3 regions of the Parageobacillus caldoxylosilyticus genome follow, and region 1 is predicted to be linked to each of the others. Evidence: riboswitches for the same ligand, from Rfam matches in the RefSeq annotation. Region 1 holds a riboswitch; each other region holds the start of a gene.
The links. A riboswitch is a leader RNA that binds a small molecule or an ion and turns the genes downstream of it on or off. The one in region 1 is predicted to bind lysine.
Positions count from the first base shown of each region.

Region 2: it holds a riboswitch for lysine, as region 1 does, so the genes downstream of both, BV455_RS00995 (amino acid permease) here and BV455_RS04385 (amino acid permease) in region 1, are expected to answer to the same signal.
Region 3: it holds a riboswitch for lysine, as region 1 does, so the genes downstream of both, BV455_RS13175 (aspartate kinase) here and BV455_RS04385 (amino acid permease) in region 1, are expected to answer to the same signal.

Region 1 is NZ_CP040553.1:857,830-863,327, forward strand. It holds gene BV455_RS04375 (NUDIX domain-containing protein) at 1-298, opposite strand, end outside; gene BV455_RS04380 (M3 family oligoendopeptidase) at 390-2,084, opposite strand; lysine riboswitch at 2,242-2,423, shown strand; gene BV455_RS04385 (amino acid permease) at 2,513-3,937, shown strand; gene BV455_RS04390 (S9 family peptidase) at 4,246-5,498, shown strand, end outside.
Region 2 is NZ_CP040553.1:179,687-185,184, forward strand. It holds gene BV455_RS00985 (S8 family peptidase) at 1-712, shown strand, start outside; partial or broken gene BV455_RS00990 (YitT family protein) at 731-1,314, opposite strand; lysine riboswitch at 1,497-1,686, shown strand; gene BV455_RS00995 (amino acid permease) at 1,836-3,308, shown strand; gene BV455_RS01000 (twin-arginine translocase TatA/TatE family subunit) at 3,334-3,501, opposite strand; gene BV455_RS01005 (H-type small acid-soluble spore protein) at 3,584-3,763, opposite strand; gene BV455_RS01010 (hypothetical protein) at 3,763-3,954, opposite strand; gene BV455_RS01015 (acyltransferase family protein) at 4,055-5,050, shown strand; gene thiE (thiamine phosphate synthase) at 5,070-5,498, opposite strand, start outside.
Region 3 is NZ_CP040553.1:2,592,829-2,598,326, forward strand. It holds gene uvrC (excinuclease ABC subunit UvrC) at 1-803, shown strand, start outside; lysine riboswitch at 873-1,053, shown strand; gene BV455_RS13175 (aspartate kinase) at 1,154-2,377, shown strand; gene BV455_RS13180 (YslB family protein) at 2,414-2,866, opposite strand; gene BV455_RS13185 (succinate dehydrogenase cytochrome b558 subunit) at 3,128-3,736, shown strand; gene sdhA (succinate dehydrogenase flavoprotein subunit) at 3,772-5,498, shown strand, end outside.

The sequences.
Region 1 (5,498 bases):
AGGAATCGTTAATCCTTTTACATTCAAATATGATGCTTACTTGATGCGGCGATGTTAAAGAAATATTCTTTTGCAAGTGAGGAGCTATCTCGTGTACAAATGCAATCGGACCAACCTCTACTTCTACGCCCGCCTCCTCTAATGCCTCCCGTTTTACCGCTTCAACCAATGACTCCCCTCGTTCTACGCCGCCTGCTGGAAGATTGTAATGCAGTCCATTTTCGTCTTGAAACTCAACAAGAAGCACAGCATCATTTTCAATAATTAAGGCACCAGCACGGACACGAATATGATACATATCATTGTTCTCCCTTCATTGAAAAAACTAAAGCTATTTCATTCAACAAAAAAGGAAGAAATCCTTCGTTGATTTCTTCCTTTTTTTGTTGTTAAAGTTGTTTGTCATCGACGCTATTCAGCCACCGCTCAATCTCGCCGACTACCGATCGGACGCAGCCGTCTTCAAACGGCGAAATAAGGTTGGCGGCACGGACTAATTCGGTAAACGGCTTGCTTCCGCCTTGACGGCATAATGTCAAATAATCGTTCCACGCCTCTTCATAGTTTTCACGTGAACGTTTCCAAAATTGGAAGGCGCAAATTTGTGCTAATGTGTAGTCAATATAATAAAACGCCGTCGTGTAAATATGGCTTTGCCGCTGCCAAAATCCGCCGCGTTCCAAATAAGCGTTGCCATCATAGTCTCTTGTCGGCATATATTTCCGTTCGATTGACCGCCATGCTTGCTTCCGTTCCGCCGGCGTCGCGTTCGGATTTTCGTATACGAAGTGCTGAAATTCATCCACTGCTACGCCATACGGCAAAAATAACAGTGCATCGCTTAAATGATAAAATTTATATTTTTCCGCATCTTCTTGGAAGAATAACTTCATCCACGGCCATGTGAAAAACTCCATGCTCATCGAATGAATTTCGCACGCCTCCAAGGTCGGCCAGTTATATTCCGGAATTTCGTAATGGCGGCTTTCGTAAACTTGAAACGCGTGCCCCGCTTCATGGGTAAGCACATCGATGTCTCCGGATGTGCCGGTAAAGTTCGAGAAAATAAACGGCGCTTTATAATTTTCGATATATGTACAATAGCCCCCGCTGGCTTTTCCTTTTTTCGCGATAAGGTCCATTAGTTCATGCTCGATCATATATCGGAAAAACTCGCCCGTTTCCGGCGACAGTTCTTCATACATCTTTTTCCCGTTTTCAATAATCCAGCTTGCGTCCCCTTTTGGCGTTGGATTCCCTGTTGGAAAAACAAATGCTTCATCATAATATTTCAATTTCTCGACGCCAATGCGCTCCCGTTGCCGCTCGCGGAGCTTGACAGCAATCGGAACGATATGCTTTTCGACTTGCTTGCGGAATTTCGCAACCATCTCGGCGTTATAATCCGTTCTACCTAAACGGGCATAGCCAAGTTCCACGAAGTTTTTAAATCCGAGCTTTTGCGCAATGGCGGTGCGCACTTTCACAAGCTGATCGTAAATCTCGTCAAACTTTTCTTCATGCTCTTGGAAAAACGCAAAGCGCGCTTCGCTTGCCCGCTTGCGCATCTCGCGGTCCGGTGATTCGACAAACGGCTGCAGCTGCGCTAACGTCCGTTCTTCTCCTTCAAAGAAAATTTTCGCCGACGCGACCAATTTCGTATATTCGCTCGTCAGCTTATTTTCCAGCTGCAGATCTTCCACCACGTCCGGAGAATATGTTTTTAATTCCGTCTCGGCGAGCGCAAACAATTGTTTCCCCCATTTTTCCTCGAGCTGCGAGCGGAACGGAGACGAAACAAGCGCCCGGTAATAATCGTTCACAATCCCTTTGACAATCGGCTCGACTTCATCGAAAAAGTCTTGTTCTTGTTTATAAAATTCATCGTTCGTATCAATCGTATGGCGGATATAACAAATGTTTGCCATCGTGCTGAAATGGTTGCGAAGCTGATTGATTTCCTGCATCGCCTCATTCTGTTCTTCCGCGCTGCTCGCCTTCTGAAACGATTGCAACGCTTGTTGAAACGATGCTTTTAACTTCTCCACATCTGGCCGTTCATAGCGAAACTCGGAAAATTTCAATGAAATCCCTTCCTTTTCTTTCAATTTCCTTATCTTAGTTTGTATTCCATCTTAGCACGGAAAATCCTTTTTTTCTATCGAGAAAGGCTGTTGACGGTTTTTGTCGAAAAACGTATAATAATAACGTCAATTGAATATTTTTTCTTCTCATCCACATCGATGAGATAGAGGTTGCAATGAACAAGAGTAGTAGAAACGAGACACATAGAATCGACGAGTTTCCACGTCAGGGCTCATGGCCAAAGTTTGCGGCGAACTCTGACGCCATAAACCGGGCCTGTATCCGAACAAGGACAGGACTGTCATCGTTGTAACAAACGATGAGAAGTTGGATACGATGTCTCATGCACCCGTTAAAACTTTTGGGTGTATTTTTTTTGAGGAAAAACAAACTAAAGCAAATCAGCATCAGGAAGGAGCTATCAACTGTGCAACAGCAAAAACTCGGACTATGGTTATTAACGGCGCTTGTCGTTGGCAATATGGTTGGTTCAGGCATTTTCATGCTGCCGCGCTCGCTTGCAGAAGCGGCAAGCCCGCTCGGCGTTATTTTCGCATGGCTGTTAACGGGCGCAGGCGTCTTAATGACGGCGCTTGTCTTTGGCAACTTAGCGATCCGCAAGCCGGAATTAAACGGCGGGCCGCAAATTTATGCAAAAGAATTGTTTCCAAAAGGATCGAACATCTCGATTCTATCTGGCTTTATGTCCTCATGGGGATATTGGATCGGCAACTTCGCCGGCAACGTGGCGATTATTACGACATTCGCCAGCTATTTATCGACGTTTTTCCCCATTTTAACAAGCAAACAAACGCTATTTGCCATCGGTTCGCTTGACGTAAAACTAGGAAACTTGCTCACCTTTGCCGTTTGCACGGCGCTGCTTTGGGGCATGCATTTCATCATTTTGCGCGGCATTGAAGATGCAGGAAAACTGAACTTTCTTGCTACGGCGGCAAAAGTGCTTGGATTTTTCCTATTTATCGTCATTGCTTTATTTGCGTTTGAAAAAAGCAACATCGGCTCGCTTGTTGCTCCGCGTTATGATGAAGCTGGCCATTCCATTGGTTTGTTAGGGCAAATTAATAATGCGGCGGTATCGACATTATGGGCGTTTATCGGCGTCGAATCGGCGATTGTTTTTGCATCGCGTGCGCGCAAACAAGCCGATGTCAAACGTGCGACAATCCTTGGCTTGTTGATTGCCCTTGCGATTTATATCGGCATTAGTGTGCTTGTCATGGGAGTATTGCCGCAAAAAGAACTCATTCAGTCGGAAAAACCGCTTGTTGACGCGATTGTTGCGATTTTAGGCCCAAGCGGCGGCTACATTCTTGCGGGGCTCGGTTTAATCAGCTTGCTCGGCTCCACGCTTGGCTGGGTGCTGCTAAGCGCCGAAGTGCCATACCAGGCGGCAAAGCAGGGTTTGTTTATTCCAGCGTTTTTAAAGGAAAATAAAAAGAGAGTGCCAAGCTTTTCTTTAGTTCTTTCGAATGGATTGGCGCAAATCTTTATTTTTTCAACAGTTTCCAACTCGATGTCAGCGGCGTTTGATTTTGTCATTTACATCGCGACATTAGCGTATCTCGTCCCGTATTTTATCGCCTCTGTCTTCCAATTAAAGCTGACGCTGACCGGCGAAACGTACAAGGGTGCGGCACGGGGCCGCATGATCGATGGGATCGTTGCCGTTCTGGCAACCATTTATTCCATCTGGGTCATCATCGCCGGCACCGCAGATATCAAAACGTTTATGCTTGGAGTTGTCCTGCTTTTAAGCGGCATCTTCTTCTACCCGCAAGTGAAAAAAGCGGCGCAGCAAACAGAAGAAAAACAAAAAATGTCGGCATAACAAAAGCGAACGTCCGAAAGCCGCGGGCGTTCGCTTTTATATTTTTCTCTTTTCTTCTCCATCAATCACTATTGCCTCCGAATCTATCAGCCTTGTCACGCGGCATGAAATTTGTGCTTCAAACGTTTGCAGCCGCTCTTCTATGGAGCAATCGCCCGGAAACACATCCTCCCGGCCTAATGCGGAAAGATTATTCGTCCGTTAGGTGGTTACCTTATCATACCGTTATTTTACCATGTTTTAGAAGGAAAAGTAATTCGTTTATCGAAATACTATAGAGAAAATTTTTAAAAAAGGAAGTGTCTTCGATGACTGTACGGGACGCAAAGAAAAAACATCGCGGCATCACCTCAGAAGATTTGTTTCGCATCCGCTTTGTGAGAGACCCACAATTCTCCCCAGATGGCGAGAAAGTCATCTTTGTGCAAAAAACGATTGATGACGAACGGGAATATCGCTCCCACCTTTTTCTCCTGGCATTAGCGGATGGCAAAGTGAGACAATGGACGTTTGGAAAAGTAAAAGACTCTTTTCCGCGTTGGTCCCCAAATGGAAAAATAATCGCGTTTCTTTCCAACCGCTCCGGCAAAACACAAATTTGGATTCTTCCGACAGACGGCGGGGAAGCGCGCCAGTTAACCGCATTAAAAAACGGAGTGCGCCACTACTGCTGGTCGCCGGATGGGCGGTTTCTCGTAGCACTCATTTCGCTTGGCAAGGAAGAAACGCTGGAAGAGCGCGAGGAGCAAAACAAAAAAGAGAAAGAAAAACGCGAGCTGACACCGCTTGTCGTAGAGCGGCTGCAATATAAATCCGATGCAGCAGGATTTCGCGATGATAAACAGGATTTGCTTGTCCGCATCGATGTAGAAGCAGGCAAGATTCAAGCTCTGACAGACGGCGATGACGAAATCAGTTCATTCGCCATCTCTCCTGACGGCAAAACAGTCGCATTTGTCGCCAATCGGAGCGATGAGCCTGATTTTACGTTTGCGCGCGATATATTTCTTCTTGACATCGACAGCGGAAAAACGACAAAAATCACAGATGGAAACGGGTTTTTCACTTCGCTGTCCTGGTCTCCGGACGGAAAAGCGCTCGCGGCGATTGGACATGAACTCGAATATTTAGGCGCTACGCTAAATCGAGTGTGGATTTTCGATCTCGCTGGTGGAAAAAAACGGTCGCTTACCGCCAATTGGGATGTCCATGTCGGTGATGCGATGGTAGGTGACATGCATTCCGACGCGCCAGGTCCTGGACTCATTTGGGATAAAGAAGGAAACGGTATGTATTTTCTTGCTTCCGAACGAGGGCGCGTTAACCTTTATCATGTAGCGTTGGACGGAACCATTACACCATCTGTAGTCGGCGATTTCCATCTGTATGGATTAACGATTCACCCGCATCAACATATAGCGATTGCGGCAATTAGCGATCCAACACATATTGGTGACTTACATACCATTTCTCTTCATGATGGGAAACGAAACAAGCTGACAAATGTGAATAAGGAGTTGGAAGAAGAGATTATCCTTTCCAAACCGGAGACATTCACCTA
Region 2 (5,498 bases), 680 kb from region 1:
GCAAACGGGCTATAACGTTTTTACCGAGAACAATATTCCGGAAGATGAAAACGGCCACGGCACACACGTGGCAGGCATTATTGCGTCGCAGCCAAACAACCATGAAGGCGTTGCCGGCATCACGTGGTTCAATCCGATTATGCCTATTAAAGCGTTAAATGCAGATGGTTATGGCACCAGTTTTGACGTAGCAAAAGGAATCCGCTGGGCAGTCGATCATGGGGCAAAAGTGATCAATTTGAGCCTCGGCAATTATCAGCCTTCTACCGTATTGGAAGAAGCGATTCGTTATGCCTATGACCGCGATGTCGTGCTTGTTGCCGCTTCAGGAAACGACAGTACTTCTCAGCCAAGCTTTCCCGCCGCCTATCCAGAAGTGATCAGCGTCGGCGCAGTAAATCCAGATCTTTCCTTCGCCTCTTATTCCAATTACGGTAATTATTTGGATGTAGTCGCACCAGGGACCAATATTGCCAGCACGTTCTCGCATCATCGATACGCGGCGCTGTCTGGAACATCGATGGCCGCCCCCCACGTCACGGCATTAGCCGGTCTCATCCGTTCTTTAAATCCCCGCTTGTCGAACGATGAGGTGAAGCAAATTATTATCGACACCGCTACTGATCTTGGGAACAACGGCAAAGATCCGTATTACGGATATGGTTTGATCAACGTCTATCGTGCGCTGGAATTAGCCAGCCGCTCGAGCTAGCCAGCTGGATGGAGATGGTTACATCACGTAATGTCTCCATCCTTTCGACTGTGTCAGCATCGTAGTCACCACCCCTACTACGGTGACGACAATGAGCGAATAAAGAAATGAAGTCGAATCAATGATAAAGCTGCCAATCGTAATAATCAGCGCATCCATCAGAAAAATAATAATTCCCACATTCCAATTGGTCATTCTCGCAATAAACTGCGCTAATAAATCCGTTCCCCCGTACTTGTCTCTTCCCGCAACATCATACCGATTCCAAAGCCGACTAAAACGCCGCCAATGATAGAGCTAAGAATCGGATCGAGCACAATAGCGCCGCGGAGCACAGAAAATACATCAATCATCAACGAAGAAAACAATAAACCATGCAGGCTGTTATAAAAAAACGGACGATAGTAAAACCAAGCTATAATATAAAGGGGAATGCTTAATAAAATGATGGTCAGCCCCGCTTTTACATGCCAAATGTATTTCACGATTAAACCGATTCCAATAATGCCCCCATCGAGTAAATGATGGGGAACTAAAAATACATTGATGCCGATAGCCAGAAAAATGCTGCCAATAATAGTGGTCATTATTTTTCTTAACATCGGAGATCACCCTATCGTTTTTCGGCTTGCTTACCAACAAACCGGCGCGCTAGAAAAACTTCGATACCGCTATTATATGGCAGCATCTATCAATACTTGTCTCTTATTTCTATTTTTTTGTTGCAATAATTGCCATAATATATTAATATATTAACATAATAGAATAAAACCGCTCATTCGACCATCGAAGTAGAGGTCGCAGCTTTTATGAGTACGGTAAACGAGACGCAGAGCACGTCAAAGACTTTGCCGGAAAGGAAAAGCTGCCGAAGCCTGAACATTGCTCTGAATGTTTGGGCTGGGGTTGTCGCCGAATAGGGGCAACACTGTCATGCGCGCACGAATGTGCACGCATGGAGCGCTATCTTCGTGGGAGAATTTGATGGATGCAGTTGCCAAACCATACTGCCGTCGAATCTCCTTCGACGGCTTTTTTATTTATAGGATCCAGATTTTATTTTATAAGTAAAAGTTATGCATTCTCAGTTTATTAGCCTAATCCAAAAAGGAGTGGTTCAATGATGGCAACACCAGCAAAAACAACGGCTGGCTCTTTAACTGTTTCGCATTCGGAAAGCGGGCTAAGACGAAAATTAAAAACACGCCATTTAACAATGATCTCCCTTGGAGGCACCATCGGCACGGGACTATTTTTAGCCAGCGGCGGAGCAGTGCATGCCGCGGGACCGGGCGGAGCGCTTGCCGCCTATATCGCGATCGGCATTATGGTGTACTTTTTAATGACAAGCCTTGCCGAAATGGCTGCCTATATGCCCGTTTCCGGATCGTTCAGCACCTATGCGACGAAATTCGTCGACCCTGCGTTAGGATTTGCGTTGGGCTGGAATTATTGGTATAACTGGGCGATTACAATTGCGGCGGAGCTTTCCGCGGTGACGATGATTATGAAATTTTGGTTTCCGAACAGCCCATCGCTTTTATGGAGCGCGCTTTGTTTAGCGATTATGTTCTTATTAAATTATTTATCCGTTAAAGGGTTTGGCGAAGCGGAATATTGGTTTTCCATTATTAAAGTGGCAACGGTAATCATCTTTTTGATTGTCAGCTTTCTGATGATCTTTGGCATCATGGGCGGCGAAGCGGTCGGCTTTAAAAACTTTACCATCAAAGATGCACCGTTTCACGGCGGCTTTATGGCGATGCTAGGAATCTTTATGGCAGCGGGATTTTCCTTCCAAGGAACAGAATTGTTAGGCGTCGCCGCCGGAGAAACAGAAAATCCGAAAGAAAGCATTCCCCGTGCCATTCGCCGGGTGTTTTGGCGCATTTTGCTGTTTTACGTGCTGGCGATTTTGGCCATCGGTTTGTTAATCCCTTATACAGATCCTAAGCTGGCTAATGACGACGTGTCGGTAAGTCCATTTACGCTTGTGTTTGACAAAGCAGGAATTGCCTTTGCCGCGTCCGTCATGTATGCAGTCATTTTAACCGCCGTATTATCCGCAGGCAACTCCGGCATGTACGCATCGACCCGCATGCTTTGGGACTTGGCCCGCGAAGGAAAGGCGCCGAAATTTTTAGCGAAATTGGATAAGCGCGGCGTGCCCGTCAATGCACTCATCGTTACTTCTTCTTTAGGAACGCTTGCCTTTTTGGCCTCACTCTTTGGCGATGGAGTGGTATATACATGGTTGCTGAACGCTTCCGGCATGTCGGGATTTATCGCCTGGCTTGGCATCGCCATCAGCCATTACCGCTTCCGCAAAGCGTATGTGGCGCAAGGGAAAAGTCTTGATGATTTACCGTATAAAGCGAAATGGTTTCCGTTCGGTCCGATCTTTGCCTTTGTTCTTTGCTCCATCGTCATTTTAGGGCAAAACTACCCAGCGTTCATAGGCGGGACGATCGACTGGTACGGAGTGCTTGTTTCCTATATCGGGTTGCCTCTTTTCCTTATCGTCTGGCTTGGCTATAAGTTCGTGAAAAAAACAAAAGTCATTCCATTGCATGAGTGCGATTTGGAACAAAAATAAGGACTTGGCATGCAGCACCAAGTCCTTATTTTTGTATTTTTTGTTCCTCGTCGTCAATGATTCCTTTTGTCGCGTTTTTAAATTCCCGCAACGTTTTTCCCGCCGCTTGTCCCAATTCCGGCAATTTTTTCGGTCCAAAAATCAACAACGCGAAGAAAACGATAAGGGCAATTTCGCCAAACCCGATGTTCATTTGATTCACTCCATATGTTGAGTTATTTTTTTTCATTATATCATACAAACAAGAAACGTGCCATCCGCATGTACGACTACGACTATCCTTCTTGCAAAAGGCGAACCGGTACTTCCATTTCTTCCTCCGGTTTGTTCTTGAGATAAATACGCGCCATTTTCCGTTCTTCATCCACGTGTTGAATCATTACTTGCTGGCCTTCGTATGTGACTGGTACGATTTTTCCTGACTCCGCGATTTGTTTTGCACGCACCATTTCCATTACAAATGTTCCCTCCCTTCCTCATCTGTTTTGTCGCTATCTTCCGCTAACGCGCGCAAACTTTTCCAGAATAACTCGTCGTTGCATACGGGATGGACAATTTGTTCTATCTCCCCTTCGTCCCCTTTCGCGTTGATGACTTGTAAAAGCTGGGTCATATCAGTAGTTTCCCGTTCTTCCCTATCGATCATGCGCTTGCCACACCTTTCCAAATGAATAATCAACTATTGACCCCTTAAAAAAGAAGGAGTATGATTCGAATTGGTGTAAATAAGAAGGGAGGAAGACACTATGAGTGAGCGGGATTATTATTTTGACAACGCGAAATGCATATTAATGCTCCTCGTTGTGTTCGGTCACTTTCTCCGCCCATATATCGACAATGTGCTATGGGTGCATAGCTTATACGTTTGGATTTTCTTTTTCCATATGCCAGCGTTCATCTTTATTTCCGGCTATTTCGCAAAAAAGTTTCATCAACAAGGATATTTTAAAAAAATTACGAAAAAGCTGCTTGTTCCCTATCTTATTTTTCAACTGCTCTACTCTATTTATTATTTCTTCTTATATGAAGAAGATTCGCTCGAATTTGATTTGTTAACTCCTCATTGGGGTTTATGGTTTTTGATCAGTTTGTTCAGCTGGAACGTGCTGTTATGGGTATTTGCCAAAATGCCAAAATCGATATCGCTGTCACTTGCCCTTCTTTTAGGGGTCGGAGCCGGAATGCTTGATGCGGAAAAATGGCTGAGCCTATCGCGTACATTTACGTTTTTCCCGTTCTTTTTGCTAGGATTTTTTCTTGAAAAAAGCGAGATTGAGCGCTTATTTACATGGCGCATTCGCTTATTTTCCATTGTTGCACTCATCACCATGTTCGTTCTGATTCATTTTGGTTTTCCGGATTTGCCACAGGAATGGCTGTACGGCTCTAAATCATATGATACACTTGGCGTTCCCGAAAAGGTTGGCGTTGCCGGACGTCTCATGATTTATGGGGCAAGCACACTGATGATGATCAGTTTTCTCGCTCTGATCCCAAACCAGCGTTATTCGTTTTCCGTGTTCGGGCAAAGAACGTTTTATATTTATATATTGCACGGGTTTATTTTAAAATATTTGCACGAGACAAAGTTTCCGAATTTTATCATGAGCGTTCACGGCTATCCGCTGCTGTTAGGATTGTCGTTTCTCGTTGTGTTCCTTCTTGGAAGCAAACCGATCGTACAAATCACACAACCGCTTTTAGAGCTGCGTTTGCCGAAAAGAAAACAAGCCGTTTCTTAGGCAAGCAAAAAAAGTGCCCTTACTTTTGGGCACCCTTTTTGCTTAAATGCACTGCTTGGGCCAGCTGTCTGGCAGCCACCGCCGGAGATGGGGCAGAAGCGATGGCGCTGATCACGGAAACACCGTCCGCCCCTGCCGCGATGACCTCGCCGACATTGTCCGCCGTAATGCCCCCAATAGCAACCAGCGGAATGGCGATGCCATGGCGGCGCAGCAAACGGATGATCCCCGGTCCTTGCGCTTTTTTCGCATCTTCCTTCGATTTCGTCGGATAGATGGGACCGACGCCGATATAATCGGCGCCAGCGGCGACTGCCGCTTGTGCTTCTTGCAAATTATGCGCGGAAACGCCAAGAATTTTATCACCAATTTTTTCACGGACGATGCGCGCGTCTCCATCCTCCTGCCCGATATGCACTCCATCTGCGTCGAGAGCGAGGGCTAGTTC
Region 3 (5,498 bases), 1.7 Mb from region 1:
CGATTGTGCAGCCAAAAAAGGGAAAGAAAAAAGAATTGGTCGAGCTGGCCAGCAAAAATGCGGCAATTGCCTTGAAGGAAAAGTTTTATCTAATCGAGCGGGACGAAGAGCGGACGATCAAGGCGGTGGAAAACCTAGGAAAAATATTAGAAATACCTGTTCCCCACCGTATTGAAGCGTTTGACAATTCCAATATTTACGGAGCCGACCCAGTATCGGCGATGGTCGTATTCATTGATGGAAAGCCGGAGAAAAAAGAATACCGCAAATATAAAGTGAAAACAGTCGAAGGGCCCGATGACTATGAATCGATGCGTGAAGTGGTGCGGAGGCGCTATACGCGCGTGCTAAAAGAAAAGCTTCCGCTTCCCGATTTGATTATTATTGACGGTGGGAAGGGACATTTGGCAGCGGTACGCGATGTGATGGAAAATGAATTAGGTCTGAATATTCCGCTTGCCGGCCTCGCCAAGGATGAGAAGCATCGCACATCGGAGTTAATCATGGGGGATCCGCCGAAAATCGTGCCGCTTGAGAGAAACAGCCAAGAGTTTTATTTGCTGCAGCGCATTCAAGACGAGGTGCACCGGTTTGCGGTTACATTCCATCGGCAGACGCGGGAAAAAACGATGTTTCGCTCCGTGTTAGACGATATTCCTGGCGTCGGCGAAAAAAGAAAAAAAGCGCTATTCAAGCATTTCGGTTCATTGAAAAACATGAAAGAAGCAACGGTCGAAGAGCTGCAACAAGCGAACATTCCGCGCACGGTGGCTGAAAAAATTTATAAGAAATTACGAGAGTAGTATTGTCAATAGCATAAAAATTTGATATTATTGCTCTAAATTGCATATTCATACACTTCCGATCGCTGAAGTGAAGATAGAGGTGCGAACTTCAAGAGTACACATTCGGAGGAAAATGAGTTCCGATGATGAGTGTGGAAAGGGGAGCGTCGCCGAAGTGGGAAAAGTCTCATTGCTTTTTCCGCTGGTCCTGCGTTTAAGAAATGTAGGACTGTCAAGATGTTATTCATCTTGGAGAGCTATCTCACTGTGCGAGGCGAATTCGCTTGTTTCCGTTTTCGTGATGCACAGCAATGAGATTTCTCTCATTGCTTTTTTTATTTTATAAACAGGCAAAAGGGTGAGACGAAATGGGAATTATTGTACAAAAATTTGGCGGAACATCCGTCGGTTCGATCAAAAGAATTCGACACGTGGCCACTCGGGTGATAGAGGAGGCCGAAAAGGGGAATCAAGTTGTCGTTGTTGTTTCCGCAATGGGCAAGACAACGGATGAACTTGTTGATTTGGCAAAACAAATTTCCTTACAGCCAAGCAAGCGGGAAATGGATATGCTCCTTTCGACAGGGGAACAAGTAAGCATAGCCCTGCTCGCCATGGCATTGCAGGAAAAGGGATATAAAGCCATTTCCTTAACGGGATGGCAGGCGGGGATTACAACGGAAGAAATGCACGGCAATGCCCGCATTATGAACATTGATACAGTCAGAATCCGCCGTTATCTTGATGAAGGGGCAATTGTGATCGTTGCCGGGTTTCAAGGCGTGACGGAAACAGGGGAGATCACCACGCTCGGCCGCGGCGGTTCCGATACGACAGCGGTGGCGCTGGCGGCGGCGTTAAAAGCAGATAAGTGCGATATTTATACGGATGTAACTGGCGTGTTTACGACCGACCCGCGCTATGTAAAGACAGCAAGAAAAATAAAAGAGATTTCCTATGATGAAATGCTTGAGCTAGCCAATTTAGGAGCGGGGGTGCTGCACCCGCGCGCGGTGGAATTTGCGAAAAACTATGAAGTGCTGCTTGAGGTGCGCTCAAGCATGGAAAAAGAAAGCGGTACAATCGTGAAGGGGGAAGTTTCGATGGAACAGCATTTAATCGTACGCGGCATCGCTTTTGAAGATCAAGTAACGAGAGTGACAGTGTCTAGAATCAAAAACAGTTTATATGCATTGCCGACTATTTTTACGGCGCTCGCAAAGCGAGGCATTAATGTGGACATTATTATTCAAAGCGCGGGGAATGCGGACATTACGTCTGTTTCTTTTTCGATCCGTACGGAGGATTTGCCGGAAACGCTTCAAGTATTGCAATCGCTTGAAGAGGCAAACGTACAATATGAAAGCGGCTTGGCGAAAGTGTCGATCGTTGGCTCTGGCATGATTTCAAACCCTGGGGTGGCGGCGCGCATGTTTGAAGTGCTGGCAGGCGAGAACATTGAAATCAAAATGGTCAGCACGTCAGAAATTAAAATTTCTACTGTCATTGATGAGAAAAACATGGTTCGAGCAGTTGAAGCGCTCCATGAAGCGTTTGGACTTGCCGAAGAAGCGGCGGCAGTGCGCGCATAAAATGAAAGAAGCCTGCACCGGACAGGCTTCTTTCTATTATTCTATCTGCTGTTTGCGGTCCCATTTAATGATAATGAGTGCTTTATTTTCCCGCCTTTTTTGTTGTTCAAATGCTTCGGTGACGAGGCGCTTTTGTTGTTCGATTTGCTGGGCGAGAAATCCCGCTTCGAGCTGGAAGGTGCAATGCTCATGAAGGGTAAACCGCGCGGCAATAATGTCGCCGGACAGTTCTACGTGAAGTTCGTCTTTGCGCTCTTCAACAATGGACAGTGTCCCCCAGCCGGCTTTTTCAAAAAAAGTAATGATATCGGATACTGTTTCGAGCGGGTAGCGGCGCGCTAAACTTTTTCCAGCCCAGTATAAAATGCTGGCCGCTTCTTTTCCCAGCAATTCCGGAAGGACAATTTGCCGGAGAAGTTCCGCGCCGAATGCGGAAATAGAGATGTCTTCTAATGACTTGTATTGTTCTTCTAGTGTTGGCAGTTTCACATGATTCCCCTCTTTCTATCCATTCATCATTATAGCGAAATAGAGGGGGACGTGCATTATCTTTCTTTCTATTTTTCTCTATCGTTTTCGTATGCAAATGTTTGAACATTTTATGACTTTGTTTTCTTGACGCTTGTACAATGTGGGGGTACAATGAATGTGACACAATGATTAATGGAAATGGAAGCCGTTACATTTCACTCATTGTGGATGGGGAGCACACGATTTTTTCACTGTTTATTTATTAAAGGGGGTTTACATATGGCAGGAAATCGCGAATTTTATTACCGTCGGCTCCATTCACTGTTAGGAGTCATTCCAGTAGGGATCTTTTTAGTACAACATTTGGTCGTAAACCATTTTGCGACAAGAGGACCAGAGGCGTTTAACCGGGCGGCTTCTTTTATGGAGAATTTACCGTTTCGTTATTTTTTAGAAATATTTGTCATTTTTCTTCCACTGCTGTTCCATGCCATTTATGGTCTTTATATTGCTTTTACGGCGAAATTTAATGTCGGAAATTACGGATATTTCCGTAACTGGATGTTTATGCTGCAGCGGATTACGGGAATTATCACGTTAATTTTTGTGACATGGCATGTGTATGAAACGCGCGTTCAAGCCGCGTTTGGAGCGGAAGTAAACTATGAAATGATGGCCAATATCGTGGACAATCCGGTTATGCTTGGCTTTTATATTGTCGGAATTTTGTCAACGGTGTTTCACTTTGCCAACGGTTTATGGTCTTTCTGTGTAAGCTGGGGTTTAACGGTGTCTCCTCGTTCACAACAAGTTTTCACTTATTTAACGATGATTATTTTTGTTGCGCTTTCTATTGTCGGCATTCGTGCCATTTTAGCATTTGCCTGATTGACAACTAGCAATCTTTTAGGGAGTGAGTAGCAATGAAAAAAGGAAAAATCATAGTAGTTGGCGGCGGTCTAGCTGGTCTAATGGCAACCATTAAAATCGCGGAAGCAGGGGTACCTGTAGAATTGTTCTCGCTCGTGCCTGTAAAACGGTCTCACTCTGTCTGTGCGCAAGGCGGGATTAACGGTGCGGTAAATACAAAAGGGGAAGGCGATTCTCCTTGGGAACATTTTGACGATACCGTATATGGCGGCGACTTTTTAGCGAACCAGCCTCCGGTCAAAGCGATGTGTGAGGCAGCGCCGAGCATCATTTATATGCTTGACCGCATGGGAGTCATGTTCAACCGTACTCCTGAAGGGTTGCTTGATTTCCGTCGTTTCGGCGGCACACAGCACCACCGTACTGCCTACGCAGGAGCAACGACAGGCCAACAAATTTTGTATGCCCTTGATGAACAAGTACGTCGTCATGAAGTAGCCGGGCTTGTAACGAAATATGAAGGATGGGAATTTTTGGGTGTTGTCTTAGATGATGAACAAATTTGCCGCGGCATTGTCGCACAAGACTTAAAGTCAATGGAAATTAAAGCGTTTCCTGCGGACGCAGTCATTATGGCGACAGGCGGACCAGGAGTCATTTTCGGTAAATCGACGAACTCCATCATCAATACCGGTTCGGCCGCATCGATCGTCTATCAGCAAGGTGCTTATTATGCAAACGGGGAGTTTATCCAAATTCACCCGACGGCGATCCCTGGGGACGATAAATTGCGTTTGATGAGTGAATCTGCCCGCGGGGAAGGCGGAAGAGTCTGGACATATAAAGACGGGAAACCATGGTACTTCCTTGAAGAAAAATATCCGGCTTACGGGAACCTTGTTCCTCGTGATATTGCAGCACGGGAAATTTTCCACGTCTGCGTCGACTTGAAGCTTGGCATCAACGGCGAAAACATGGTATATCTCGATCTTTCCCATAAAGATCCGAAAGAGCTTGATGTAAAACTCGGCGGAATTATCGAAATTTATGAGAAATTTATGGGAGAAGACCCTCGCAAAGTGCCGATGAAAGTATTCCCGGCTGTGCACTATTCGATGGGCGGTTTATGGGTCGATTATGATCAAATGACAAACATTAAAGGCTTGTTTGCCGCTGGCGAGTGCGATTATTCGATCCACGGCGCGAACCGTCTTGGAGCTAACTCCTTATTGTCAGCGATTTACGGAGGTATGGTCGCTGGTCCAAACGCAGTCCGCTACATTCGCGGTTTGGAAAAATCGGCAGACGCAATGCCGTCATTGTTGTACGATCGCTACGTCAAACAAGAAGAAGAACGCTGGAACAACATTTTATCGATGGATGGAACAGAGAACGCATACGTGCTGCATAAAGAGCTTGGGGAATGGATGACAGCAAACGTGACGATCGTTCGTTACAATGACAAGCTGCTGAAAACAGATGAAAAAATTCAAGAATTGCTTGAGCGCTATAAAAATATCAGCGTAACCGATACATCCAAATGGAGCAACCAAGGAGCGACATTTATTCGCCAGCTGTACAATATGCTTCAACTTGCTCGCGTTATTACATTGGGGGCATACAACCGCAATGAAAGCCGCGGTGCGCACTATAAACCAGAATTTCCAGAGCGAAATGACGAAGAATGGCTCAAAACAACGATGGCTCGCTACACTCCGGATGGCCCAGCGTTCCATTATGAAGATGTCGATGTATCGCTGATTAAGCCACGCAAACGCGA